One region of the Paenibacillus sp. MAHUQ-45 genome, then DNA from elsewhere that is predicted to be linked to it. Evidence: predicted binding sites of a transcription regulator. Region 1 holds the regulator's gene; each other region holds the start of a gene.
What was found. Region 1 encodes NrdR, which represses ribonucleotide reductase genes. Its sites were predicted from a motif close to AACACNATATATNGTGTT; they were not measured.
Positions count from the first base shown of each region.

Region 2: a site for NrdR is predicted at 6,417-6,434, ahead of nrdI (class Ib ribonucleoside-diphosphate reductase assembly flavoprotein NrdI). Genes of this name have one in related genera too.
Region 3: a site for NrdR is predicted at 7,367-7,384, ahead of AC3Y23_RS26090 (anaerobic ribonucleoside triphosphate reductase). Genes of this name have one in related genera too.

Region 1 covers NZ_JBYUPV010000005.1:12,269-22,177, reverse strand. The annotation lists gene AC3Y23_RS12840 (hypothetical protein) at 1-581, opposite strand, end outside; gene AC3Y23_RS12835 (RidA family protein) at 642-1,034, opposite strand; gene AC3Y23_RS12830 (hypothetical protein) at 1,031-2,878, opposite strand; gene AC3Y23_RS12825 (TetR/AcrR family transcriptional regulator) at 3,476-4,111, shown strand; gene nrdR (transcriptional regulator NrdR) at 4,283-4,759, opposite strand; gene AC3Y23_RS12815 (alpha/beta-type small acid-soluble spore protein) at 4,925-5,143, shown strand; gene AC3Y23_RS12810 (lytic transglycosylase domain-containing protein) at 5,216-5,779, opposite strand; gene coaE (dephospho-CoA kinase) at 5,776-6,372, opposite strand; gene AC3Y23_RS12800 (manganese efflux pump) at 6,382-7,146, opposite strand; gene mutM (DNA-formamidopyrimidine glycosylase) at 7,342-8,187, opposite strand; gene polA (DNA polymerase I) at 8,238-9,909, opposite strand, start outside.
Region 2 covers NZ_JBYUPV010000017.1:45,592-55,500, forward strand. The annotation lists gene AC3Y23_RS26290 (tubulin-like doman-containing protein) at 1-1,190, opposite strand, end outside; gene AC3Y23_RS26295 (vWA domain-containing protein) at 1,225-3,045, opposite strand; gene AC3Y23_RS26300 (hypothetical protein) at 3,240-3,392, shown strand; gene AC3Y23_RS26305 (hypothetical protein) at 3,385-4,311, shown strand; gene AC3Y23_RS26310 (hypothetical protein) at 4,344-6,119, shown strand; gene nrdI (class Ib ribonucleoside-diphosphate reductase assembly flavoprotein NrdI) at 6,546-6,905, shown strand; gene nrdE (class 1b ribonucleoside-diphosphate reductase subunit alpha) at 6,892-8,976, shown strand; gene nrdF (class 1b ribonucleoside-diphosphate reductase subunit beta) at 9,016-9,909, shown strand, end outside.
Region 3 covers NZ_JBYUPV010000016.1:85,494-95,402, reverse strand. The annotation lists gene ssuE (NADPH-dependent FMN reductase) at 1-408, shown strand, start outside; gene AC3Y23_RS26105 (ribonucleotide-diphosphate reductase subunit beta) at 764-1,795, opposite strand; gene AC3Y23_RS26100 (ribonucleoside-diphosphate reductase subunit alpha) at 2,246-4,579, opposite strand; gene nrdG (anaerobic ribonucleoside-triphosphate reductase activating protein) at 4,662-5,177, opposite strand; gene AC3Y23_RS26090 (anaerobic ribonucleoside triphosphate reductase) at 5,174-7,165, opposite strand; gene AC3Y23_RS26085 (MTH1187 family thiamine-binding protein) at 7,703-8,020, shown strand; tRNA gene AC3Y23_RS26080 (tRNA-Thr) at 8,110-8,181, shown strand; gene AC3Y23_RS26075 (DUF1572 family protein) at 8,267-8,842, opposite strand; gene AC3Y23_RS26070 (FMN-dependent NADH-azoreductase) at 9,079-9,720, opposite strand.

The DNA of each region.
Region 1 (9,909 bases):
TAGTACAAGTGCGAATAAATCATATTAATAACGCCCTTATCATACATGCCGCCTTGCTCCACATAACGAACAACGATATGTTTTGTCTCACCCTCTTTGAAAGATAAGGGAAACCGTGTTCCTTGTGCCTGGCTATGACCGCCCTCATAGCGAGATAGGACTAATTCCTTGCCACTTAAAGGCTCTATGACTGTATTTTTCACCAGAGGCTTCCAGTTTACCGGTCGTAATTCAGGTGCCAGACTCGTTGGAATAAGCTCGTCTCCTTCTGATACGGTTAATGACTCTCTAGATGGCGTCAGAAATAAAACTTCAATATCCTTGTTTGTACCGTTTTTATTATGGAGTTCATATTCCACGCTTACTTCAGCACTGTTTCCATAGTCATTGGAACCTTTGGACATCGTATAAACAATCTTCTCACGAACCAAGCTAATATTGGACTGCTCATCCAGCCTCAGAAGACCATAACCATCAGCCGGAAAATATAACGGTCCTCCATTAGCAATGACTGTAGCCGGCATCAGCATACTTAAAAGGAAAACAACCAGCAGCACGTAGCGAATGTTTCTATGTGGCATGGGAATATCCTCCCTTCATGCTTATTTCAAATTTAATACTCCATATAATTATTTTACCATCTATAGTTTGGAACACTCAATCACAAAAGACATATCCGCAAGGGATATGCCTTTCAGAAGATCTGAACAGCCATTCAACACCTTATGATGTTCTTCAAATTCACCCGTTGCGTTGACAAACCCTTGGATTTTCACCACCCGTTTAACCTTATCGAGCGAACCGATAAAATCTTTGACGACAGCTAAAATCTCCAGTCCAGTCTCGCGTGCATACCTATATCCTTGTTCTGTTGTGAACTTCTGACCTAACTTCCCTTTAGCTTTGCTTGAAGGTCCTTTACCAGATACAAACAAAAATCCATTAACCAACACACAATTGGCGTATTTAGCAGCAGGTTCACTCGCAGAAGGCAACACGATCCCAGCCTGCCTCAATCGATTCTCCACAGTCATTTAGTTCGACCATAGAAAAATGAATACCCATCCGACACCCCAAGCTTGTCTGCCTCCGTCTCATCCACCAGCTTAACTGCTTTCAGCAGCGATACAATTTGTGAATGCATGAGTTTCACGTCAAATTTGTCCATCTCTCTGTTCTCACTATTCATCAGCAAATAATCCGGCATGGGAATGAACCCAAGCACAGGAATACCTGCTTCAAAAAGAGGTTGGCTCTCTCCGAATTCAAACTTGTTATGTCCGCGTAGAATTACAGTCCGTGCATTCTCTCTCTGCTCAACAGCCTTCTGCCAGATCGCCGCCATCATCTCATTACCTGCATAGGTATATTCTGTACTTATACGTCCCGTCGGGCCATACTGCCCCGTGTCGTCGTCCTTCCATTCCATGCTGCCTAGATGCTCGACCGTAATTCCGGCTACAGCTTTCATATGGCCGTTCTCGCCATCCCACAGCTCACGGTGCCCCTCCATCCAGGTGGACGTCGCCTGAGAAGTCCCTTTGAACTCCGGCAACCGGAAATGTCCGGTCACAAAAGCAAAGATCATCGTTCGCTCCGGCTGCTCCTGCTGCAAGTAACGAATCATGGACAGCATGCCTACGGCGCCATTCTCCTCCACGACATTTACACCATCCGTATGAGTGTTGATGATGATTGCTTCATCTTTATTTTTCCCGTTAATTTTTACATAAAAAGATTCCGTCGGTGCGTTTTTTTGCTCCTCTGCTTCTAAAATCACTGTACCTTCTTTATGCTCCTTAGCTGCGCTAATCACCTTTTGCCCCTCTGAATCATTGACCCAGACCGCTGGGATTCCAGCATAGGCGTCCGTAAAAGGCACATATTGCTTTTCAACCTTCTCGTCCGATACCTCTTTCCAGACTAAAACAACAGCTTTCACGCCCATTTCTTTCGCTAGCTCCAACTTAGCTCCTTTTAAGGCCGTAGTGAGAACAAGATCGCCTTCGCTTGGTGCGATTCTGTTCTGCTGTGGCGATGTTTCCCGCATGTTCATCACAATACCGATCGGAAAATCCTTCAGATTTTCGATTTCTACGACTGCAATTTTGCCGCTGGCCTCTTCATACTCACCACGCTCCGTGTATACCAGTTCCCCCGTCACACCCTTCTCGTCCGTCTCCCCGGAATAAGGAAAAGCTGAAGAGACATGAATCGGCTGCTGATCAATAAGCAAAGAGCTGCTCTTTTCTTCCCATCGGTCAAAAGTATATTGATCACGGTACACGGTCAGCCCCATATTCGTTACCTGCTGCTCCAGCCATGCAATAAACTTATTGTGACCTTCTGAGCCGGTGGTACGGCTTCCAAAGGAGTTCATCATTTCAATATCCTGTAGCATCACTGCTGCCGAATCCAGTTTATGTTCGTCAATGGTGGCCGTAACATTCGCTGCTAATGCCACAGGCTTAGTAATAGGCTTCGCATAAATTCCAATAATCCAAAATGCAGTAACGATAAGAACAACAACACTAAATAACAATTTTCGAACTACTAGAAACGCAGTGACTCTTCTTCTTACCGATTGTCCTAAAAGTCCTCTCCATACGCCCGCCACAATCAGCAGAAGGATAGAAAGTGCAAGCAGCCAGAACTCCTTGGTCAGCAAAAATAAACCTTCTGTTACTATGGCGCTGATCACCAGCACATGCAGCTTCTCACGTTTCTTTAGAAGTAGATATGAAATGCCTAATTCAACCAGCAAAATGATAATCGTCGTTATAGAGATTACTGTTTCTTTGCCTATAAATACGGTAGCACAGAATGCCAGGATCAACAGCAGCACTGCTGACCCTCGTCTGTATAAGTTCATTAACATGATGCCCTCCCAATTTAACTATATAGAACGCATAAAAAACAAACATATATAAGATAAACAAAAGAAAGTAACAAAAAGCGAGAAGGAACAAAGTGGAATGGTCGGAAATGTAGGAGCGAAAGCGATCGCCAAGCTCCCGTCGACAGCCTCAGCCGTGCCCAGATTTTAACCGCTAGAAGCGGATTAATCGAAGAAATCTGAAGACAACAAACAGCGACCGGAAGTCCAAATATTCACCGTAATGACGACCGAAAATTAAGTGAGGATCTTAAGTTCGGATCGAAGCGTAATTAAGGGCATTTTTGCACCTTAAATCCTCTGCAGCGAGGGGTTAGTGGAAATTAAGTGCAATATTGCACCTTAAATCTTCCAGAAGTACCTCTCCAGCGTGTTTTTCCGAAAAATAAGGTGCAAAAATGCCCTTATTTCCCTCATTTGCCCATATCAAAGGAAAATAAGGTGCAAAAATGCCGTTAGTTGAGGAGGGAGCCCCTCATCTTCGCTTTTTAGGGTTAGTTCCTCCCACTAGGCTTACCTAACAACAATTTTGACATTACATTTGTAACGCCATATGGTTTAAGCATATTGAAAAGAATCATGAAAAACAATAAAAGTAACGCCAGAACGTACAAATGGAGGGGAAATGTCATCGCAAATCATGAATTATACAGTCCGAACACATCTAAGCATTCTTCCAATAAAGAAACCAATCGCTTGACCAGAGAAGCCATCTGCACAGCATTAGTCTTCTTGATCCAGGAGCAGCCCTTTAGCAAAATCAGCATCACTGACATTGTGAAGCGCGCCGGGGTCTCTCGAACGGCCTACTACAACAATTATTCCTCCAAACAGGATATCTTGGTGGATTTAGTCGATTCGCTTATTTTTGAGATTAATCAAAAGCTCTTGCCTTACACCAATGAATTAACAGGAAAAGCCAAAGAACCTGAGAAGTTTATCAGCGTGCTTTTTGAAGTGATTTATGAGCAACGCAATATCTACAGAGCCCTTCAAAGTGCCAAGTTAGATTACATCATTTTAGATTGCTTGAATGAAATGATGCTGTCTAACGCGCATGACACAACCGACGAAAATAAGTACCGTATATACTTTAAAGCCGGGGCGCTATATAATGCTCTCGCCAAATGGATTGGGTCCGACTTCGCAAAATCCACCAGCGAGATGACCCGAATTAGTCTCCACATTTACCATACTCCGATGTCCGAGGAATAACATGTACGCTCAATAATTGAATTTATCTTTCATTGGTGAAAAAACCAAATAGCCCGCCACAAGTTAATGTGGCGGGCTATTTTTCCAATTATCTAACATCTTAGTCGCTCCTAAAGCCTGCAGAAGTTATCTCCAATTAAGCAGCGATTCCGCAAGACTCCCCCTATATGCCTAGATGCTATCCAACTCACCCGTAGTCTTGGAGAGCAGGCCCTTCAGTTCCTTCATAAACATATTGATATCCTTGAACTGACGGTACACGGAGGCAAAGCGGACATATGCTACTTCATCGACCGGATAGAGCTGCTCCATCACGAGCTCACCGATCTGGCGGCTCTCGATTTCGGCCAGGGCGATGCCGCGCAGAGTCTTCTCAACCTCTGATACGATGACCTCCAGGCGCTCTACAGGCACAGGGCGCTTCTCACAGGCGCGAATCAATCCGCGGAGGATTTTATCACGGCTGAATTCCTCGCGGCTGCCACCCTTCTTAATCACGATGAGTGGAGTCTCTTCGATCATCTCAAACGTTGTGAAACGCTTGCTACAGCGCTCACACTCTCGCCTACGGCGGATGGACTTATTCTCGTTGGCCGGACGTGAATCAAGCACCTTGGTATTTGTATGATCGCAGTAAGGGCATTTCATAAGCTTAATCACTTCCTTTTGCAAAATAGTGTGCGTCCCGTTCCGGTACACATCTGGCTAATTAGAGCCCGATACTTTTTTCCATAAATCACCGTTTGTTTGATGTTATGAATATGCCAAGTCCGGCACATAATACAGTTACCAACCGATAGGAGGTGAACAGCAATGGGCCAAAACAACAACTCCAACAACCTGGTAGTTCCTAATTCCCGTGCAGCTTTGGAACAATTGAAATACGAAGTTGCTCAAGAATTGGGTATCACGCTTTCTGCAGACGGATACAATGGCAATAAAACTTCTTACGAAAACGGTTCGATCGGTGGTTACATCACTAAACGTCTTGTAACTCTGGCTGAACAACAACTGGCAGGTCAAGTTCACTAATCTGCCTATAGCTTGACTAAAGAAGTATTAAACGGCTCACGGGCTGTTTAATACTTCTTTTGATATATATAGCTAAAATCCCTTGTAGATATCCATGTACTGGTTATGATAATAAATCACCCGCTGCACATAATGACGCGTCTCTCCAAACGGGATATCCTTCACATTCTCCTCCGTGCCGTCCCAGGTCCCTTGCTTCAGCCAGTTCTGGACGTTACCCGGACCGGCATTATAAGCAGCGATGACCGCCGTAAGATTGCCGTCAAACTGACGGGACAGCGAGGATAGATACCAAGTCCCCAGCTCAATATTGACGGACGGCTCATGCTTCAGTCGATCCAGCGAGACATCGGGGAGCTTGGCCTTTTCCATGGCCCATTTAGCCGTATCCGGCATCAATTGCATAAGACCAATCGCCCCTTTTTTCGACTCTTTTCCAGTCTTGAAGTTTGTCTCCACCCGGATAATCGCCGCTACAAGGAACGGATCAATCTCGTAGGTCGTGCTGTGCTCACGGATCTCTTCTTTATATTGAATCGGATAAAACCACGACATCCAGTTCGTGCTGAGGAACAGTATCGCTGTAAAGCCGATGAACAGGAGTAGCAGGACTCTTTTTTTGCGCAGCCAGCTCATGACAACCCCAGCCTGTCCCACAAAGCAAGAACCTGGGCCTCAGTATGCTCAAGATCCCTGCTGTTGTCAATGACGTAGCTCGCTCTGCCCGTCTTCTCCTGAAGATCCATCTGCGATTGCAGACGACTCTCCGCTTGCTCCTGTGTAAGACTGTTCCGTTCCATTAACCGCGCCAACTGAATCTCACGGGGCACATATACTACAATAATGTCCTGAAAAAGACCTTCCAGCCCTGACTCAAACAGCAGCGGAATATCTACCACAATCAGCGTCTCCGGCGCTTCCTGCTCCATGCGGTACATCCGATCCTTGATCTCCTGACGAATCGCCGGGTGGGTCAGGCCATTCAGCTTCTGGCGGGCCTCAGGCTCATGAAAGACAATGTTCCCGAGCTTCGCTCTGTCGAGCGTACCATCCGGGTACAGAATATCCTCTCCGAAATGTTCAACGACGGCAGCCAGCACCGGGTGTCCGGGTAGCATCACTTCTCTGGCGATGACATCGGCATCTACCAGTTGTGCTCCCTTGTTCACCAGCAGTGCTGACACTGTGCTTTTTCCAGATGCAATACCTCCGGTTAAGCCCATGATCATGTACTCACCTCATAACAGCTTCATTATTCCCATTACAATCAACATTAACGCAGGCAGGACAGCGGCATGACTCATCCAGGAGCTGCCAGCGAACCTGAATCCTGTCTTCATCCCCATGATCAGAAAACTGCCGCTGAACAACGCAATCGTCACCGCAGTCCAACCCGGGTTGAACCCCAGCAGTGCGGCACCCAGTCCTGCACCGAACGCATCCAGCGACAAAGCGATTCCAAGTACCATGGCCTCTAGCGGCGAAATGCTTCCCGAAGCATCCAGATCCGCAGAGGAAGGGGTGCGCAGGATCTGGACCACGATGCCGAGCCGCCGCAGCTCCAGTGAGTATACCGCCGGTTTCACTGGCTGAGCGAGGTCATCATCATAACCTTCCGAATCAGCAGCCACCTCTCCATATTCGTCTTCGGACGAGAGCCCAGAGATATTGACTGCGGAGATCCGCGCGGTGTCCTCTTCCTGCTGCTGTGCACTCAGATCCTCTTTCTCCTTCTGGATCAGCGATTGAATCAGTGACCAGCAGCCCATCAGGATAAGGATAACTGCACCTACTCTCGAAGCGATACTGGGCGATACCACCTGTGCCAGCAATACGCCAACCTGCATGGAGACATAGATGACGATGCCAGAACATAACGAGATTATCAGGATCGAGAGCAGCGGTATTTTCATTTTTCGCAAACCATATGTAATGCCTACACCAAATCCATCCAGACTCAGGGCCAACGCCAATAACAGCAATGATAAAAATGGGCTGAGCACCCGCAATCCCTCCCGTGAAGAACCGTCCGACCGAGTAAGATTACACAGGCAGAACGTTCGCTTGATTAGAGCATTCTTCACACAGTATATGGGCGGGACGAATTGAGGGTGTCAACCATCTGCAGCTTGGGATGAAGTTCAATGTAAAACCTAGAGAACTCAGGCAAGACCCGGCAAGCCGGTTAAAAGAATTGATTACTTAGCCTGAACTGAGCTAACACGCTGGCAGTTAGGACAATAATGCGTCCCACGGCCGCCGACTACGCTCTTCTCAATCAATGTTCCACAGACGGCACATGGCTGGTCCTTACGGCCGTAGATCAGCAATTGCTGCTGATAGGTACCGCTCTCCCCTTGGCCGTTCACATATGATTTGACAGAGGAGCCACCAGCATTGACGGCTTCCGTAAGCGTGGATACAATCGCATGATGCAACTTGTCGAGCTGTTCCCGGCTCAGCGCTTTAGGGCTGTCCTCCGGGTGAATACCCGCACGGTGCAGCGATTCATCTACATAGATATTCCCAATGCCAACCACATATTCCTGATTCAGCAGCAGGGATTTGATTTTGGTGCTTTTGCCAGACACAATCTTCCTGAATCGTTCCGGGGTAAAAGAAGGCTCCAGTGGCTCATCTCCCAGCTTATTTAGCGGCGGCAGACTGAGGTCCTCCCCTGGTTGGAACAGGTGCATGGTGCCAAATTGGCGCACGTCTGTATACCGCAGCTCGGTGCCATCTGTAAAATGGAAAATGACATGTGTATGCTTGTCCAGCGGTTCATCACTGCCATGCAGCCCGTAGCGGCCTTCCATCCGTAGATGGGAGACCAGCACAAGACCGTCCAGCAAAATCCGCAGAAACTTACCTCTACGCTCCACACTTTCAATGGTATGACCCGCCAGCATATGGGCAAAGGCCATGGTATCGTCCGGGCGCTGGATAATCCGCGCCAAGCGGACAGTGACGTGCTGTATCTGCTTTCCTTTGACTAATTCGTTAAGTGTTCTCTTCACTGTTTCTACTTCCGGTAATTCCGGCATAGTTCTCACCTCAACTCCATTATACCGGATATCAGAGGCACGCGGGGGTTCTATTTCGCCTCATACCAGTTACTTCCATAACTTACCTCTGCCTTGAGCGGTACCGAGAGTTGTAGTGCGCCTTCCATCACCTCAGGCAGCAGCACCTTCATCAGCTCCAGCTCCTCCTCCGGCACCTCGAACACAAGCTCATCGTGTACCTGCAGCAGCATGCGGCTCTTCAATCCGCGTTCGAATAACGCTTTGTCCATGTGGACCATCGCCAGCTTGATAATATCTGCGGCTGTACCCTGAATCGGTGTATTCATTGCTGTACGCTCCGCGAAGGAGCGCAGATTGAAATTGCTGGCATTAATCTCCGGCAGATAACGACGGCGTTCCAACAGTGTGGTAACATAGCCATTCTTCCGTGCTTCCACCACAATCTCATCCATATAACGACGCACACCCTGGAATACTTCAAAATATTGCTCGATGAATCGGGCAGCTTCCTTCCGCGGAATATTAAGATTCTGCGATAGGCCGTAATCGCTGATGCCATAAACGATACCGAAGTTTACTGCCTTGGCGGAGCGGCGCATGTTGCTATCCACTTGTTCGGCGGTCACGCCAAAGACATCCATCGCGGTCTTCGTATGAATATCCATGTCATGTAGAAAAGCGTCCTTCAGCCGCTCATCGTCAGAGATATGCGCCAGGACCCGCAGCTCGATCTGGGAATAGTCCGCGGCCAGAATCGACCAGCCCGGCTCCGAAGGGACAAATACTTTGCGGAGCTTGCGTCCTTCCTCCAAGCGGATCGGGATATTCTGCAAGTTCGGGTACTGACTGCTGAGTCGGCCAGTTGCCGCAATCGTCTGGCGGTAGAACGTATGAACTTTGCCCGTGTCTGGTGAAATTTCCTTGAGCAACCCTTCCACATAAGTGGATTGTAGCTTGGCAATTGTCCGGTATTGCAGGATCAGCCGCACAACATCATGATAAGGGGCTAGCTTCTCCAACACCTCGGCATCCGTAGAGTATCCGGTCTTCGTCTTCTTGACGACAGGCAGCCCCAGCTTCACGAACAGAATCTCGCCAAGCTGCTTCGGTGAATTCAGGTTGAATTCCGTTCCGCAGATCTCATAAATCTCTGCGACAAGTTTAGCGATCTGAGCTTCGAATTCCTTGCCGAGCTCCTTCAGATCCTCCTTGTTCACGGCAATCCCTTGTTTCTCCATATCGGCCAGAATGCGTGAAAGAGGCATCTCCAGATCGTCGAACAAGCCGTTCATAGCTGTCTTGTCCAGTTCCTTATCCTGCTTCTGAACAATGCCGAGCACTGCTGCACTCTTCCGCGCGACATGATGGCCCAGAACCTCAAGCTCTGGCACCTTGTATTTAGCGCCTTTGCCGAATACACTTTCGTCCGTAGCCAGGCGTGGCAGGCCGTACTTAGCCGCAAGGTCGCTCAAATCCTGATTAGCTTCCGTAGGATCAAGCAAATAGGCTGCCAGCTGTACATCCTTCGCCGCCCCGGCAAAAGGAATGCCTTGCCAGTGCAGGGCCAGATCGGCGCGATGCAAGTCGTAGCCGCTCTTCGGGGTATGCTCGTCCCCCAGCCAATCCCGCAGCTTCGCAGCAGCCGGACTTTGCAGCAGAGCAAATGGCACATAATAATGCCGATCCAGCGACGATAGCCCGATGCCAATCACTTCGGCACGGTGCGGATTGTCCCCGTTC
Region 2 (9,909 bases), on a different contig from region 1:
TCTTCCTGCCCCGGCCCTTGCTGGAACATTTTCTCCATTTTGTCGAACAAGCGATAAGCCAGATAGGTAGTCATTTCCTCAATCGGCAGAACGGCAGATGAAGCCCCGATAATATTGTATTCATAATTGGCCGGATAAGCCTTATTCATCTGGGCAATATTGGTACGGATGTTGCTGATATAGTCATGAATGGCGAATTCTTCACCGGACTGCTTTTCTTCACTGGCCATAAAGTTCGTAATATTCTCCGCTGTGACATTCATGCAGTAATCATAGGCGTTCTCTAGCAGCTTGCCCTCGGTATTGGTTGCGGAGATGAGATGGCACAGATTAAATGGAGGCAATGGCGAATTTACAGTTAAAATATTGCCGTACTGCTGGCGGAATCGTTCGCCCCGGCTGTCGACATTCATCCAGTAATCCAGTTCTTTCAGCGCTGCATATCCGTTCTTGCGGATATATTCGCGGGTGTGTTCGCTCAGACTCTTGTTCGAGAGATTCACGTCCGGTGTGAACAGATAACCAAGCGTGTTCACCCGGTCGATCCCCGCAGAGCCAAAGTCGCGTTCAATAATTCCGCGCACGATATAGGCGATATCCAGGAAAGCACCGCTGCCTGTTCCGCCAGACAATCCTGTCAGTAGGAACACCATCAGCTTCTTGTTGGTGCCTACGGACAGTGTTTTGATCTTCTTATCAATGGCGCCAACCACTTGGTTGATCTTGGTGAACAAGAGCAGCCGTCCCGCCTGACGCACACCGGCAGCACCGTTCATACCATCCGTAATGCTCAGTTCAGGTGACAGCCAATCCGTGATATACGGGTCCAAAATACTGCGGTTCTGCAGCAGTCCCCCGATTTCGGCATTGGCCAAGAGCACGAATTCGTTCTGCGAATCGAGTCCGATGCCCTTATATTTTTTATTACGATCCTGTTCATTGGTCTCAAAAGCTAGAAACTCCACATTATCCGGCTTGTCCCGCTTCTTCTTGGACAACGGATCTTCCGGCAGTTTGAAGCGGCGGTTGATCTGGTATTTCAGGCGGAGGAGGGCGTCAATGCCCGTGCCCCCCAGCCCGATGATGAGTATAGGGTTATCAATCGTATCGACTCTGATCTTATCGCTGACAATTCCCCCGCCAAGCGATACATCCAGTTGCTGAATATGCTCTCGTACTACCGGTTTCATAAGCGTTCCTCCTGAACTGTACTAAAGAATCTGGCTAAACCAGGTATTCCAGTAAAATCGTTTTGTCCACGCTATGCAGTGATACCGAAACGCGGTCACCGCTCTTCAGTTCCAGACCGCGCGATGCATCGGCGGCGCGTCCGGATCTCTCCACGGTAATGCCTTCACCGCTGCGGAGCAGCAGTCTGTCGTTCTTGCCTGGAGTGAAGACGAGCTTCTCACTTTCCTTGAGCTCGGGCGCTAGCTGGAGTAGTTGATGCAAGTTGAACTTGCCTCTGAACGCAGCCAGCTTCTTATACTGCGGATAAGTCTTCTCCCCGGTATTCTCGTCCCGAACTTCGATGACAATCTGGCCGGTAAAGCCCCGTGTTGCCTGCTTCCGCAGCAGCCACAGGGCTACTCCAGCCGCCAGCAGCAGCACAATTCCGCCAATAATATAATAAAGAGTCATGGATTTCGGCTTGTCAGTAAGCTGGTTACTGCTATCCGGGGCCGCTGTGGCGCCGCCAGTTCCAGCGGTGCTTTTCTTAGCACTGACTGTCACAGGATCACTCTCACGGTAAAAGCTTCTTTCCTCTGCACGCACCTTCAGCTCGTAATCATGGCTCTCCTTTACCTCAAAAGTCCCTTTGAAGACATCCCCGGTGTTATCCAGCGGAATCTCTTCGGTAGCGCCTGTATCCAGGTCCTTGGCTATCAGCACGGCCTTCATATTTTGATACAAATTGCTGAGCGTTACCTGAGCGCCGTTGCTGAACAGGTGGGATGCAATATCGATCTTGTCGCCCTTTTTATAGGAGACAGAAGGCAGCGCATCTATTTTAAGTTCCAGGTCATAGTTGAAAACGAGATTAATATCAATTTTATCCTTGGGTACCCCTTTGATCTGGAGCTTCCAATCTCCCTGCTGCGGAGACAATAGCTTGATCAGGCTGTAGGTCTTAGACTTCGAGAGCAGGACATTGCCTGAAGGTATAGCTACTTCTTTCCCGGTGGGATCCTTCAGCTTCGCGGTTACGGGCTGTGAAGACATAATGGAAATATTGGCCTCCAGCACGCTGGCGTTCGGAACATTCACCGTTACTTCCTGAAAGCTGCCGTTCCCTGTAATCGACTGCACCGGTACAATCTTGAGCTTCAGATGGCTGGCAAAAATTTCGCTCAGGATTTGCGGCAGATCATCTGCCGAATCTGTAGAGAATGCCTTCCCTCCTGTCTTCGTGGACAGGTCAGCCAGAGATTGCTTGTTCAGCTTGCCATCCGCATTCAGACCAATGGTATAAATCGGATAGCCGCTCTTCTTGGCTTCATCCAGTGCTGTATTCAATTCCTGATCCGATTGGCTCTGGGTCCGCCCAGTGGCTTTGTTAAAATCATTGTTGCCGTCGGCAAGCATGACGATTAGCGGTTCATGGGAAGGGTCGCTGCCATTCTGCAGCACCTTCACTGCCTCCTTCACGCCTACGGCAATATCCGTATAAGCGCCACGGTCCAGCCCATCAATGAAGTCCTTCAGATCCTGCTTGTCGGTCGCCGAATTTATCTGTAATAGCGCCTTTTCCCGCTGCACTTTATCGGTGTAGGCCACAATCCCGACCTTATCCCCTTGCGCGGACAGCATATCTATGAACATCTTCATCGCTTCATTGGCAATCTTGTTCTTGTCACTCTTGTTCATGGAGTTGCTGACATCAATCAGCAGCACAGCGTCAATGTGAGAAGGCGCTGGGGTTGCGGCATGGACTAGACCTGCTCCTAGTGGGGCAACCGCAATGCACAGGGCCAGCAGCAGCGCCGGAATCAGGCGCCAAAAGACAATCCTCGATGTTTTTCTACGGTGATAGTTATGAAGCATAAAGATGGCTCCTCTTGTGTTATAGTAGGCAAATATGGGGAATCAGCCAAAAAGCTAAAATCTGTAAATAGTATGCCATTATGATATAATTAAACCTTGTAAACTTCAACTTTTAGGACTGATGGACCGTTAACGAAAAACGCTGTAATTCACTTTTTTCGCTACCCTATCTTCCATAAGAAAGGAAAAGTCCCATGATTTCATACGTTATTCTTGGAGTTACGTTCCTATATGTCGTAATTCACATTGCTATCTATGCCTCTCGCCAGCGGAACCCGCTGACCCGCGATGATATGGATGAGATGCTGCTCGCCACCCTAAATGGAGGTGACAAGGGCCATGAGTAAAAAGAAACCTGTCACGTTCCGGCCCTTCAAGGCGCCCCGCTACTCCTTCGACAAGCTTCGCATCTGCAAGCGCTGTGGCCGCTATACCGCTCTTAACGAAGAACGCTGCACGAAATGTGGCAAAGCCTCTCTTGTATCGGTGGAGAACTATGCCAGCGCCCGTGCAGGACGCAAAATGCACACCCGGCTGCTGCTGGTCTTACTGCTTACCCTGGTCGCGGTTTATTTTGGCGATAGTACGCTGCAAATGGCCCTCTGTGGTGCAGGCGGACTCCTGCTGACCGGGCTTCTCTACTATACGCAGCGAAAAGTCCGGCAGAACGAAAATTTGCGTGCACTAGAGCATCTGCTGGCCTACAACATCGGAATCATCAAGGAGGGGCTGGAGCTTAACCGCCAGGAAGCCGTATCTGTCCTTCGCGAAAATGATGTGCTGGCCTATGAGAAGCTGCGCGAGGTTGCGATTCTCCTGCGTGGCGATCGGGTAGCTCGGCAGCGGGTTGCCCTCCTGCATGGCTTTCAGCTGCGCAAGGATATGGATCTTGAAATGGAGCAGCTTCTACTGAGAGAGTTCGAGCCGCTTCTAGCCGAATACATAGGAGAGATTGCCAAGGTGCGCCGGGATTTAATTAAGGATCGTACGCTGCGTTATGTTCAGGCCTATGAGACTCAGATCCGGCAAATGGATAAAGGGATCGCTATCCTGACCGGTGTGGCTGGGGCAGCTGTCCGCATGAAACGTTATGCGCTGCTGCACTCCCGTTTCATCGGGAGATACGTACATGAGCTGCCCAAGGATCGCTTCTTGCGATTATCAAGGCTGATCGAGGCCAATCCTTATGAGCCATGGAACGGGCTTGACCAGACCGTAGCCGAAATTCGTGAATTCAAGTACCGCTGGGACCCTGAATTTCAATAAACCATCGCATGGCAAAAAAGAGGCTATACTATATGACGATCAAAGAAGTAATATCACTGCGAAATTTTATGATCATTTTGTGTATTCTGATGGTTGTGCTACTGGGACAGAAGGCCCAGCACATGTCCCACAAGGTGAATGCCCTGCAGGAAGGCAGCCGTCTGTATGCAGCAGGCGACCTTATCGGCGCAGAAGAAAAGTATCGTCAGGCGAGGGATAACCACTCCTTTCAATACAAAGAGCAAGAGATAGCAGCCCAATTGGAGCGATTGGCCCCGATCACAGCCATCCGTACTGGCCTGGACAGCGTTGCCCGTTACGCCAGCTCACAAGCTCTGGCAGCTGATTTTGAAGGATTTATGAAAAGTTATGATGATCTTCTCAAGCTAAAAGCTCAGTATATGAAGCCCGGAGGCCCTTACGAAGCCTATTATCGGAAGCTGTCTGCGGCATCGGGTCTTTCAGAGGAATGGACAACTTTCTTTCAGCGTTTCAAAAAACAGTTTTTGGACACTCTTGCCCTAAACAGTGACGGGAGCGGGGAGGAAGTGAAATGGAAGTTGCTGCAGATACCGGATGCCTTCTTCGGCGGTTCGGCCGCCAAGCAGGAGCAACTGAACAAGGCATTTCGCAGCCACGATACCGCTCAGCTAAAGGCCTTGGCTGCCGCCGGAAGCTTCGGTCCCTTGCTGGAAAGCACCCTGTCCATGCAACAGGCGTACGGCAGCCATAAGTATGCAGCCCCCTGGCTCAAGGAGCAGGTGGAAAGCAGCGGACGTACTATCTTGAAGAAGGACCTGGAGGGCAAGAACATCGCCGCCTTCGCAGAACATGCTGCCGCCTACCGCAAGTTCGTAAGCAGCGCAGGCTTCGCGGCTACCCCAGTGCTGAAGTACATAGATACTCAAAATGCCAAACTACTTAAAAATGCCGCAAGCAAAGCCAAAAACGGAGCATACGAGGACGCAATTAAGCTCTACACCGAGCTATCTCCATTAAAAGACCACTCCGAAGAGATATCGGCGGTCCGTCTTGCCTGGAATATAGCTGAACCTGTACGCTTACTCCCTGGAGGTGGGGATCAGGGGCGCTACAATAATGTAATTTCCGGTAAAGGAAAATATGGAGCCAAGGTCTATGTCGCGGCAACTGACAGCAACGGCTCCCTCCATTATGCTGTTATGAACAAGGACAACGCTGTGTCATCTTTCTCTATGGGTGTTATTCCCGGATTCTCCTCTCTGCACCGGCTCTTCTTTGAGAAAGCTTTTGAGACAGTCACCGGAGAGCTTGTAGTCGTCGCTGAAGCTGATAGCACGGACGATAATGGCAGGACACTTTTTACAGGTTATGCGCTGCAGATGCAAGGAATTTCACAACTATTCTCCTTTAGCGGAGATAGCTACGAACTTCAGCCTGACGGTTCCATTCTTGTACACAATGTTGGTGCTGATGCCGGAAATGGCAATGTGGGGCAGACAGCCATCTATCGAAAATTCGGGGAAACCTACCAATTCTCAGAGATTGTACAACAGTATCCGCTAATTCAGGCTTCGGAACTGGAGCTTCATCCTTTCCAGAATGTATCGATAAAAGGTGAAATTCAATTCGACAATTCGGGCAATTTCATTATATACACCGATGGTCGCTTCCTCCTGCTTCAGGGCTATCAAGCCGACGTAACAGGCTCCGTACTGCTGAGCGGTCAATTCCAGAGCGGCTACGGTATACTGCAGACCGAAACTGGTGAGGAGAGCGTTCCGGTGTTTGTGGTAACTTCTGTCGGGAGTCTGAGTATAGTGAACTAAGTGAATCAAGATAGCACAGGCACCCTCCTGAATTCCGTTCAGGGGGGTGTTTATTGCCAAATCCACTCCCTCCATTCACAAAAGAGACAAGGATTACTTTTAAAAATTTTTTACCCTCTGGATCTCGTATTTTTGCGCATTCTGGACCTGATCCAAATCCCTTATTCCACCTGCTCTTTCGCTGATATTTCTTCTCAATCTAGCGCTTTTTTCAGTATAAAATCTTGCGATTTGCGCGTTCTCCCTACCCCTTGAGATCTATTGACTTATCCATATCTAGTGATAAAATGATTAAGCGTCTCTAAATATAGTGTTATTACCAGGAAAACGGTTTATATACAGGATAAACCCTATCAGGGCGCGGTTTGTCCCAAAATCTAGTTTTAATAAGCTGGAACAATGCTTCCACTAAGGAGGAAAACAACCATGCTGATCGCTTATGATTCCAAAACAGGCAACGTCAAGCGGTTCATCGGCAAGCTGAAGCTGCCGGCCGTACAGATCGAAGAGCATATGACGATAGACGAGCCTTATGTACTTGTTACATACACCACCGGATTTGGACAAATTCCAGAGAAGGTGTCTTCTTTTTTGGAGAACAACCATACAAGGCTAAAAGGAATCGCCGCCAGCGGCAATAAAAACTGGGGTCAACTGTTCGCGAATAGCGCAGATTTGATTGCAGAGCGGTACAATGTGCCGGTAATTGGCAAGTTCGAGTTGTCGGGAACTTTTGGCGATGTAGAACGGATTAAACAGGAGGTGAACCGAGTTGCGGCATATTGAGCTGAACAACATGCTTTTGAAGAGAGACGAACAAGGATTCTTCCAATTGGATAAGGACCGCGAGGCGGTTGTAGAATTTATGCGAGAAGTGGAGCGGCGCAGTCTTACTTTTGCAAATACTAAATCCAAAGTGGATTATATGATAGAGAATGACTATTACGAGAACCTGTACGAACGCTATAGTGCTGAGGAGATCGAGGATGTCTACCGAATCGCGCATGAATATGGCTTCCAGTTCCCTTCCTATATGGCAGCTTCCAAGTTCTACACAGACTACGCGGTGAAGACCAACGACCGGAAGCAATACCTGGAGCACTATCCAGACCGTGTAGCAGTGGTAGCTCTGCACCTGGGCCGCGGCAATGCCGCCACCGCCCGTGTGCTGGTTCGCTCCATGATGGAGCAACGTCTTCAACCCGCTACGCCGACCTTCCTGAACGCAGGCAAGAGCCGCCGGGGCGAGATGGTCTCCTGCTTCCTGCTGGAAATGGATGACTCGCTGAATTCGATCAACTATGTACTCAATACTTGCATGCAGCTCTCCAAAATTGGTGGCGGTGTGGCGGTTAACCTCTCGAAGCTGCGCTCGCGCGGCGAGACGATCAAAGGCGTGGAAGATGCGGCCAAAGGTATCGTACCCGTGCTGAAGCTCATGGAAGATGGATTCTCCTATGCCGACCAAATGGGGCAGCGTAAAGGCTCCGGGGCGGCTTACTATAATATTTTTGGCTGGGATGTACTAGAGTTCCTGGATTCAAAAAAAATCAACGCTGACGAAAAACTGCGGCTCAAAACATTATCCATCGGGCTAATCGTGCCGAACCGCTTCTACAAGCTGGCTCAGGATAATCAGCCGCTGCATGTATTCGCGCCATACAGTGTGTACCAGGCATACGGCACCCATCTGGACGATATGGATTTGGACGAAATGTACGACAAGCTGCTTGCTGACCCGCGCGTTAAGAAAAAAGTCGCCATGGGCGCACGCGAAATGCTGACCAAGATCGCCATGATTCAGTTAGAATCAGGTTACCCATACATTATGAACAAGAGCAATGCCAACAAGGCACATGCACTGAAAAATATCGGCCAAGTGAAGATGTCGAACCTCTGCACAGAGATTTTCCAATTGCAGGAGACTTCGGAAATCACGGATTACGGTCAGGCAGACACCATCCGCCGGGACATCAGTTGTAACTTGGCTTCTCTCAACATCGTCAACGTTATGGAGCATGGCAAAATCCGTGAATCCGTACATGAAGGCATGCTGGCCCTGACGGCTGTCAGCGATATGACCACCGTCTCCAATGCCCCAGGCGTGGCAAAGGCGAACAAGGAGATGCACTCCGTAGGATTGGGCGTTATGAACCTGCATGGTTATTTTGCCAAGAACAAGATTGCCTATGAGAGTGAACAGGCCCGCGATTTCGCCCGCACCTTCTTCATGACCATGAACTTCCACTCGCTGGAGAAGAGTATGGAGATTGCCGCTGAGACTGGTGAGACCTTCCATGGCTTTGCGGAATCGGATTATGCCACAGGCGTCTACTTCGAGCGTTATCTGACTACGGATTATCGTCCGGTGACACCTAAGGTGCAAGAACTGTTCAAGGATATCTATATCCCTACCCAAGAGGATTGGGCGCAATTACGTGATTCTGTTATCAAAAATGGTCTGTACCATGCGTACCGTCTGGCGATCGCGCCAACGGCCAGCATTTCTTATATCCAGAACGCTACTTCCAGCGTAATGCCAATTGTGGAGCAAATCGAGACCCGGACCTATGCCAACTCCACTACATACTATCCGATGCCTTATTTGCAGCCTGACAATGTGTTCTTTTATAAATCCGCCTATCAGATGGACCAGTTCAAGGTCATTGATCTGATTGCCGAGATCCAGCCCCATATTGACCAAGGGATTTCCACCGTCCTGCACGTGAACAGTGATGTTACCACCCGCGAACTGGCCCGCTGTTATCTCTACGCGGCACACAAAGGACTGAAGTCGCTGTATTACACACGGACCAAGAAGCTATCTGTCGAGGAATGTATCACCTGCTCGGTGTAACCATAGGTTTTTTGTGAACAGAAAAGGAGATTACAAGATATGAGCGCTATCCAAGCCGTAAACTGGAACCGACCGGACGATGATTTCACCCTGATGTTCTGGAATCAGAATATTATGCAGTTCTGGACCGATGACGAAATTCCGCTATCCGATGATAAAATGTCCTGGCTGACCCTGAGTGAGCTGGAGAAGGATGCCTACATGAAGGTGCTCGGCGGACTGACCCTGCTCGATACCGTACAAGGCGGCGTGGGCATGCCACAGATTATGGAGCATGTGGACGGCTTGCAACGCAAAGCGGTGCTAGGCTTCATGGGGATGATGGAACAGATTCACGCCAAGTCGTACAGTAGTATTTTCACAACCCTGGCGAGCACTGAAGAGATTGATTCCGTCTTCCGCTGGGTGGAAGAGAATCCTCGCCTCCAGACCAAAGCAGAGACAATCTCCCAATATTACAAGGCTATCGAATCGAAAAAAGACCTCTACCTCGCCATGGCGGCTTCCGTGCTACTGGAGAGCTACCTGTTCTATAGCGGCTTCTTCTATCCGCTCTATCTGGCCGGTCAAGGCAAAATGACCTGCAGCGGCGAGATCATCGACCTGATCCTGCGTGACGAGAGCATTCACGGCGTATACGTCGGCGTATTGGCCCAGGAGATTTTTGAGGAGCTGGAAGAAGACGAGCAGCGCGATCTGCACCAGACCCTTGTGGGATTAGTACGTTTCCTGCACGAGAACGAGGAAAAATACACCGAGGAGATCTACGCCTCCATCGGGTTAGTAGAAGAAGTGAAGACCTTCCTTCGCTACAACGCTAACAAGGCCATGATGAACCTCGGACATGATCCGCTCTTCGATGAAGAGGAGATCAACCCGATTGTTCAGAACGGAATCAGTACCCATACGAAGCAGCATGATTTCTTCTCCAAA
Region 3 (9,909 bases), on a different contig from region 1:
CATACCAAATTTGAAAGTGAGTCCATCGTTAAAGCGAATGGTCTGCTCGCGGAAGCTGATGCTGTGATCGTAGTTAGTCCGGTATACAAAGCCTCCTATACAGGTGTGCTGAAGACTTTTCTGGATCTGGTGCCGCAAAAAGGTCTAGCTGGTAAAGTCGTGCTTCCGCTCTTTATGGGCGGCAGTCTGGCGCATCTATTGTCCATTGACTATGCACTGAAGCCTGTGCTGTCCGTTCTGGGTGCACGTTACATCCTGGGCGGCGTGTACGCTGTGGACTCCCAGGTCGTTCGGAACGATCAGGGTCAAGTGAATGTTGCAGAGGAATTGCAACTGCGTTTGAATGCGGCTCTGGAAGAGCTTGCTGAGGAAACTGAGCATCGTGTCGCTCGGGGAGTTAAAGCCTAAGTGCGTGGCGCTTATTCCGCTATCATATATGAATGAAAGAAGCGTCTCTTCCGCACCGTTAGGGTGGGAGAGGCGCTTTTTTATGTATTGGCATCAGAAGTATCCCAAGAAAAGTGTTATATAGCAGCTGTACAATTGAAAAGAAATAGGTGCCAACAATTAGATGTTTTTAAGCTGCCGATCTCGACACCATTCTAATGCTTGTCATTCGATTTCTAAGACTACAACCTTTCTCACCGACAACCTCCTAATACACTCATTTATCCCTCAATAAACCAGCGCCGGAGTGACTTTATTTTAACAGGCCTACAAAAGAAAAAGCAGAGCCGTCCAAGACGGTCTGCTTGTATTTATCTTACAAATCATCAAATCCGTTATCATCTCCAACTTTGCCGTAGTTGCGGGATTTGGCTTCAAAGAAGTCGGTTTTGGTTGCGTTCAGCGCTTCATCAGAGAATGGCTTGATCCAAGGCATGCAGTTCACATCAACGCCTTCATAGGCTTTTTCCATGCCCATCAGGGTCAGACGTTTGTTGGCAATGTACTTAATGTAATCGCCCAGCTCGTTTAGGTCAATGCCTTCTACATTCGAGAGGGTGTAATGCGCCCAGTTGGTTTCAAGCTCTACAGCACGGTCAATTGTGCGATATACGTAGTCCATGTTTTCTTTGGTGTTCAGCTCCGGGAAATCAACCAGCAATTGCTTGAACACCTCGGCGAAGAAGTAGCAGTGCTGATTCTCGTCACGCTGGATATAGGAGATCATCTGGCTGGTCGCCATCATCTTCTGGTCACGGGCCAGATTGTAGAAGAAGGCGAAGGTGCTGTAGAAGAAGATCCCTTCCAGAATGAGATCGGCTACGAGCGCACGGAAGAAGGTGTCCTTGGACGGCTCATTGCGGAATTCCTGATAGATTTCGGAAATGAACTGGTTGCGTTCCAGCAGCACGGGATCTTTTTTCCAATATTCAAAAATCTCCTTCTGCTCTCCCTCCGAAACGATGGAAGACAGTACGTAGGAATAGGACTGGTTGTGCACAACTTCCTGCTGTCCAATAATGGCGGAGATCGCTTCCAGCGAGGAGTCGGTTAAATAACGCTTCACATCACCAACGTACATAGTCTGCATAGAATCCAGCACGGCCAGCAGGGAGATGTTGATTTTGAATACACGCTGCTCTTCAGGGTCCAAATTCGGGAACTGCTGGGCATCCTTGGACATCGGAATTTCATCAGCGATCCAGTGGTTAAGCAGCAGCACCTTGTACAGTTTGTACATGTGAGGCATGCGGATATCGTTCCAGTTCAGAATCCCGGAGCATTCGCCTTCGATGATACGTGTGGATTGGTTGGGCGCTTCAGTGTTGAATATTTTTTGCAATTGCATTTCTTTTTCCCTCCATTTTTTGCGCGTTTAAACTAGGCAGATCGCTTTAAAATCCGAAGCCTTAAAAGTAACTCTGAGCAATGTTTGGATTTCCGGTCGTTGTAGACAGCTACGTTGCGAGCTTTCCTACGGAAAGCTTTCAGGCGAACGCTATGCTCTACAGTTCCAAACGTTCCTCTCTGTGACTACGGCTGTGTAATTAACGGCATTTTTGTACCTTAATATCTCTGTACTACCGGGGTTAGTGGTAATTAAGGGCAATTTTGCACCTTAAATCTACTATAAAACCTCTTTTAGAGCATTTTTTCTAAAATAAGGTACAATAATGCGCTTATTTCCCTTATTTACCTTCATTTAATAAATATAAGGTACAAAAATGCTCTTAGTTGGGGAGGCGAGCCCTTTTCGCCCTTTGTTAATTTCTTGTATTCGTCTTATAAAAATAATTTGTTAGCTCGCGCAAGATTCGCACTCTTCAATAGTTAATGCACGGCTGCGCACGTAATAAGTCGATTTCAGACCGCCCTTCCAGGCGTTCAGGTGAAGCTCCAGGAACTCTGTCGCTTTGATGTCAGGGCGCACATACAGGTTGAAGCTTTGTGCTTGATCGACATGGCGCTGACGAGCCGAAGCCATGCGGATGGACCAGTTCTGGTCGATCAGGAAAGCTGTTTTATAGTACCAGATGGTCTTGTCAGACAGATCCGGAGCTGGGTTAGCAATCTTGTACGTTGTTTTCTCCTCATAGGAGAGCAGCTCGTACAGTGGGTCAATACTGGCTGTAGAGCCGGCAATGATCGAAGTGGAGCCGTTCGGCGCAATCGCGAACATCCAGGCGTTACGCACGCCATCCTTGGCAACTTCCTCTTGCAGTTCACGCCATTGCTCAGTGGTCACATATTTGCCTTCTTGCTCGCCGCTAGTGTAGCCGCGTGAAGTAAAGTATGCGCCAGATTCCCAATCGGAACCTGCGAATTTCGGATAACGTCCTTTTTCGCGAGCCAATTCCATGCTGGAACGTACCAGTAGATAGTTAATATGCTCGTACAGATGGTTGTTGTATTCTACAGCCTCTTCGGATTCCCAACGGATACCTTTCAGGGCCAGCAAGTGATGCAGACCGAAGGTTCCGAGGCCAACGGCACGATATTGGCTGTTCGTATATTGAGCTTGCAATACTTCAATGTTGTTGATGTCGATAACGTTGTCGAGCATACGAACCTGAATCGGCACCAGACGCTCCAGCACACCCGCAGGAACTGCACGGGCCAAGTGGATGGAGTTCAGGTTGCAGACTACGAAATCACCAGGGATTTTGGAGATGACAATCCGGGTCTGGCCGTCTTTGGTCACCAGTTCTTCCTGTTCAATAACAGTAGCGGATTGGTTCTGCATGATCTCGGTGCACAGGTTGGAGGAGAAGACCATACCTGCATGTCTGTTCGGGTTAGCACGGTTAACGGTGTCACGGTAGAACATGTATGGTGTGCCTGTCTCAAGCTGAGATTTCATAATCCGCTTCATGATGTCGATGGCCGGAACTGTGATCCGGGACAACTCCAGGTTGGCAGTAGCTTCTGCATATTTCTCACGGAATGTGCCTTGTCCAAGCTCTTCATCATAGAAATCTTCCAGCCCGAGTGCGCGGCCATTCTCGTCCTTCCAGCCCATCACTTTCTTGATTTCATGCGGGCAGAACAGGTTCCAGTGGCTACGTGCTTCTACAGCTTCCATGAACAAGTCCGGCAGGCAGACGCCGTGGAAAACGTCATGTGCACGCATCCGCTCGTCACCGTTGTTCAGTTTAAGATCCAGGAAGGCTAAAATATCCTTGTGGAAGACGTCAAGATATACAGCCACGGCGCCTTTGCGCGTACCGAGCTGGTCTACGCTAACAGCGGTATTGTTCAGCTGGCGAATCCACGGGATAACGCCGGAGCTGGTGTTCTTGTGACCACGGATATCGGAGCCGCGGGCCCGGACTTTACCGAGGTAGACACCGATACCGCCACCCATTTTACTGAGACGAGCTACGTCTGTATTGGAATCGAAGATACCTTCGAGAGAGTCGTCTACGGTATCGATGAAACAGCTGGAGAGCTGGCCGGCTACTTTTTTACCCGCATTGGACATGGTTGGCGTAGCGGCAGTCATATAGATGTTGCTCATCGCCCAGTAGGCTTCTTTTACAAGCTCCATACGTTTCTCTTCCGGCTCGGTGTGCATCAGGTACATCGCAATGATCATGTAACGCTCTTGCGGCAATTCCATAACACGGCCGTCAAAATCATGGGCCAAATAGCGGTCAGACAGGGTAAGCAGGCCAATATAGTCAAACAGCAGGTCGCGGGTATAGTCAATCGTAGCGCCAAGCTCGTTGATTTGTTCCTTAGTGTAGTGGGAGAGCAGCTCTTCGCGATAGATCCCTTTTTTCACCAGGTCGGCAATTAGAGGGTACAGCTCACCGTAAGGCTCTTCCGGATAGGCTTTGTAGCGGCGGTTTACAGCAGCTTTCTTATAAAGGGAAGTTAAAAGCGAACGTGCAGCAGCAAATTTCCAGTTTGGCTCTTCTTTGCTCACCAGTTCCAGGGCACTCATCGTGAATGCACTGCTGATTTCTTCTCCGCTCACTTCGTCACGACGCAGTTTAGATTGTACTCCGCGTAGGAGGGACTCTTTGCTGAGTTCTTCAAGTTCGTTCAGAATACGGTCAGCGTATACGGAAAGGCGATTTTCATCAAAAGCCAATTGGCGATTATCGGGTTTTACTACAAATTGCGGCATAATGTTACATCCCTTCATATTTTGAATTTAATTATGATTATTAAAAATTGATCTATTAGACCGTAAAAGGCGCCAAAAACGGCTAAAGCGTCGTTGGCTGCCAAAGTACGATGTCAGGGCCAGTAAGGCTGGCCTCAATATCAATAATGCGTTGATTGGAGCTCCCACGGTAGGGGAGAGTCGTATCCTTTAATGCTTCTTCAAAACGTCCGTCAATCAGTACCTGACACTGGCTGAGCAGATGCCATTCCGGCGAACCGGATATCGCTGTAATCTCTTCATACGTGTACCCGCTGTAGATCCAGACAGGGAAGCCTGGGAGCGTGGCACGAAGTTCCTCAATGAACTCTACTACTTCTTCGGCAGAAAAGAAAGGGTCACCGCCTGCTAATGTTAATCCGTCCAGTAGCGGGTTGGCCGCAATCTCCGCGATCAGCTCGCGTCTGCGCTCTGGGGTAAAGACTTCCCCGTAATTAAAATTCCATGTCTTCGGATTGAAGCAGCCCGGGCAGCGGTGGCGGCACCCGCTAATGAAGAGGACGGCCCGCAGGCCCTCGCCTTCATTGATGGACTCGGGATAGTAGCCGCAAATATTCATAGATGCTTAACCCGGTCCCTTACTTCCGCCTGCTTGGCCGCATTGAAGCGGGTCTGATAATCTCCGGTCAAATATCCTGTCACCCGGCGTAGACGCCGGATGTGAACTTCATTCTCATGTGCGCCGCAGGAAGGGCAATTCGTGCCGATAACCCCTTCATAGCCGCAGCCTTGGCAGCGGTCTATAGGGTGGTTAATGCTAAAGTAGCTAATCTCCTGCTCTAGAGCGTAGCGAATAATTTTGACAAAAGCGGCCGGATTGCTGCGCGCGTTGCCATCTAATTCGACATACGAGATCGCACCGGCGTTGCAGTACTCATGGAAAGGAGCTTCCAGACTGATCTTTTGGGCAGCGCCAAGAGTGTAGTATACAGGAATGTGAAACGAGTTGGTATAATATTCGCGATCGGTAACACCGGGAATGGATCCCAGTACCTTATGATCGATCTTCGTAAATTTCCCAGACAATCCTTCGGCAGGCGTAGCGAAGAGGGTGATATTGAGATTATATTCCTCGCTCTTCCGATCGCAATATTCCCGCATGTGACGGACAATAGCCAGCGCTTTGGCATGAACATCCATGTCTTCCCCGTGGTGCTTACCGTACATCGCCTTCATACATTCGGCAATCCCGATGAAGCCGAGGGACAGACTGCCATGCTTCAGCAGTTCGCCAACGCTATCCTCTGGCGCCAAGTGTTCGCCGCCTTCCCAGACCCCTTCACGCATCATGAAATCGGATGCCTTGGCCTTCTGGGAGGCTTGAATGCGGAAGCGGTGAAGCAGACCGTCCAGCGCAACGTCCATATAATGATCCAGGTCTCTGTAGAAGCCTTCTTCATCGGCTACCATGCGGCGACCTGTGACGATGCCATGTGCCAAACCGAGTCGTACCAGATTCAGCGTATTAAAGGAAAGGTTACCTTTACCTGAGCAATGATTGCGGCCAAAACGGTCGCTAAGCACGCGGGTGCGGCAGCCCATAGTGGCGAATTCGGTATCGGGATTCGAAGGATCATAATACTGCATATTGAGCGGCGCGTCCAGATTGGCAAAGTTCGGATACAGTCTGCGTGCAGAACATTCAGCGGCCTTGATGAACAGTTCATAGTTCGGATCACCTGGCTGCTGGTTCACACCCTGTTTGCACTTGAAGATCTGAATCGGGAACACCGGCGTCTCGCCACTGCCAAGTCCGTGCATGGTTGCCGTCAGCAAGGAACTGATCACGAGTTGCCCTTCCGGCGAGGTGCAAGTTCCATAGTTGATGCTGGTGAACGGAATCTGTCCGCCGGACCGGCTCGACATAGTATTCAGATTATGTATCATACTCTCGGCGGCCTGGAGTGTTTCACTCTCAGTTTCTTTTAACGCAAAACGGAACGCCTTAGGATATTGCTCTGCCAGATCGGTGCGGCTCATGTGAATCTCGCCAAGATCAAGTGGCTCTGTAGATTGTCCTTCTTCGAAATAGTCCAGGCCCTTGCGGAATAGCTTGGCAAAGGATTTGGTGACATAAGGGGCCAGATCGTAGTCCAGCTTATTGGCGGATACGCCGCCGTATTGGGCATTTTGCTGAGATTGGAAAATAATCGCTACCAGCGCCATCGCCGTCATAATCGAGTTCGGGGGACGTACACTGCCATTGCCCGTGTTGAAGCCTTCACGCAGAAGCTTCTCGAACGGGATAAAAATACAATTGGTCGTTCCGATCGCATATTGGTCCAGATCATGTACATAGACAACGTTATCCTTAATGGCTTGTACCAACTGCGGCGGCATCGTGAAATTACGAGCATACCATTTGGAATATTCACTGCCGAACTTGCTCATTTTACCGGAGAAACTCTCCCCGTTCAAATTTGCGTTCTCCCTGAGTAAGTCCAGGTCTCGGCTGTCAATAATATCGCGTCCCAAATGAATAACTTCTTCTAATAATTCTTCCTGTGCCAGTTGACCACTGTGGTACGGCTTCTCCAGTAACGTCATGTACTGATCTCCTCTCCATATAAAAGGACATTCTCTGCTGTTACAGAAAATGCCCGTGTGCTTCTCATAGCTATCCCGGTCTTGTGATGTAGGCTTGCATGCGGACACTGTTTTTGTTTCCTGCACACCTCTATTAATCTCCCTATGACAGGAGGTTAAAATAACTGTTCCCTACTATATTTTGTCGATAGAGACTACATTACATCAATATATTGTGTTTGTCTACCGAATTTTAGTGAACCCTTGCCACGCTTGAGATCATCCCTTTTCTCCACAGGAAGTCCACAGAACCATCCACAGGTAATCCACAAATCATCCACAAAAAAGCCTGAAATGGTTCATAATTTATCTGAAAATATGCCACAAACCGTCCATAAAAAAGATATAGGCTTTTACTAGATTTTGTGCTACAAGTGGTAGAATTCGCGATTAGCAGAAATTAAGTATACGCATGGTTTGTAGGAGAGACGGAGAGTGGGTACAATAAGGGAAAAGTAGTTGTTTTCCAAAATGAAAAGAACAGGGGAGGGATTTAGCATGCCGATAGCTGAAGTTACAGTCATTCCGATTGGTACGGGTAGCACCAGCCTTAGCGCTTATGTTGCAGATATGCAGCGTGTGCTGGAGACGGTGGAGGGAGTGACATATGAGCTTACGTCCATGGGAACTATTATCGAAGGCCCGCTGCAGCGGATTCTCGCCGCCGTGGAGGCCCTACATGAATCTCCTTTTACTAACGGAGCCCAGCGTGTCTCGACCGCCGTCAAGATCGATGACCGTCGCGACAAGCCCTCTAGCAGCAAAAGTAAGCTTGAGTCCGTAGAGCGTAAGCTCCACGCCGATTCGTCGGAATAGCTGGACTTGCTGGCAGTCTCGAAAAAGGGGATTGCGTTTTCCATAATACGGAGTATAATGTTTTTTGTTTGACGAAAGTAAAGCTTCAAGCTGGTGTAGCTCAGGGGTAGAGCAACGCACTCGTAATGCGTAGGTCGGGGGTTCAATTCCCTTCACCAGCATCCTTAAGTAAAATGATAATGGCGCGGATTCCGGGGGTTCGGAGCCGCGCCTTTCCTGTTCTTTTACCATTCTGCTTGGATTCATTTAATTAATTCTCTTTAGTTCTTCATCAATAAAGTTTTTTGTTGCCTTTTCTTTAGAAAATTTATCGTTATTATATTGTTTGGAACCTTGCTTTGGAACAGATAAACTTTCCCAACTACTCTTCTTTAGAATTTTTGCAGCGTAAATGATTTGCCCAACGTGATATGGGTAATGTGCCAATTGTCTATTGATTGCTTCAATAACGGTGTGCCCTTCGTTCCGTATATAAATAATTTGTGATAATTGATCCGTATGAATTGAATCCATTGCATTGAATAAACATGTCCAGCCTTCGTTCCATTTTATTAAAAGATTCTCTTTAGTGTTAATGTCATTCTCAAACTCCGAATCTCGATCTCTCCATGATTTTTCACCGTCAGTGCTTAGAAAATCTGTCCATCTTGAAAGCATATTTCCCCATAAGTGTTTTACTATAGTTGCAATGCTATTGGAATCGTCATTAAAAGTTACAAATAATTGTTCGGGATCTACTTGATTGATGGCTGCTTCACCATGTGTTTTGTAATAAAGAAATTGTTTTTTGATACTTTCCAAATAGATTTGCTCATTATCCATTTCAAACACCTTGCTTTCGTATATTATTTTTAATGATTTTATTTTATCAGAAGTCCATTATTTCTGTTCTGACACAAGCCTGATAGAACTCAATAACACATAAATGTGTTGCATTCGTAATGCGTAGGCCGGGAGTTCAATACCCTTCACCAGTGTCCTCAAAAAGACAATAAAGGCGCCGATTCCGAGGGGGTCGGAGCCGCGCCTTTTTTCGTTTAAAGTGTGCGTCGAATTATTTATTTCTTCGCTAAAGTTACAGCTGCCTCTTCTGCTTCTATAAATGCTTTCTTCAACACCTCGTCCTTGTCCAGTAAAGCAGTCCCTTGTACTCTAAGGGTTTGGAAATCCTCAATACCTAAGAAATTAAACATGGACTTCAAATATTTATGTGAGTATTCAACTTCAGTATACCAGTCATCATTGGTGTAGATCGAACCACTTGCCTGAATAACGACCATGCTTCTCCCATCCTTTAAAAGTCCCACTGATCCTGTATCGGTATACTTAAATGTTTCCCTTGCAATCATAATATTATCGACATAATCCTTGAGCTTTGATGGGACATTGAAGTTATGCAGCGGGTGCACAATAAGGTATTTATTTGCACTTTTGAATTGTTGTAATACTTCATTCATTCTTCCGGCGACTTCTTTTTCTTGAGTGGTTAGGGCTTCACCTTTCGCATATTTTTCCCAAGCGCCTAGGACGGTCTTATCAATTAAAGGGATCTCATCTTCATATAGGTTAATTTGTTCGATGATTTCATTATTAGGTTTATGCTCCACATAAGTTTTCATGAAGTGTTTGAATACACCAAGACTGAATGAAGTCGTTGAATCCACCAAAGGATGTGCGTTAATGATAAGCAGCTTGCTCATTGTATAGTGCCTCCATAATAGTTTTTTTGTTGTACATTTATGTAGACAAATGAGCAGGACAATCTGTGACACTAAATCACAAAAAGATGAATTTTTGCTGCGTGGTTGTCTTGGTTAATTTTGTCCGGACATTTCATGATCTATGCAAGTGCGTAGTCGAGGGCTTTGAAGCAGGGGGACCGATGAAGC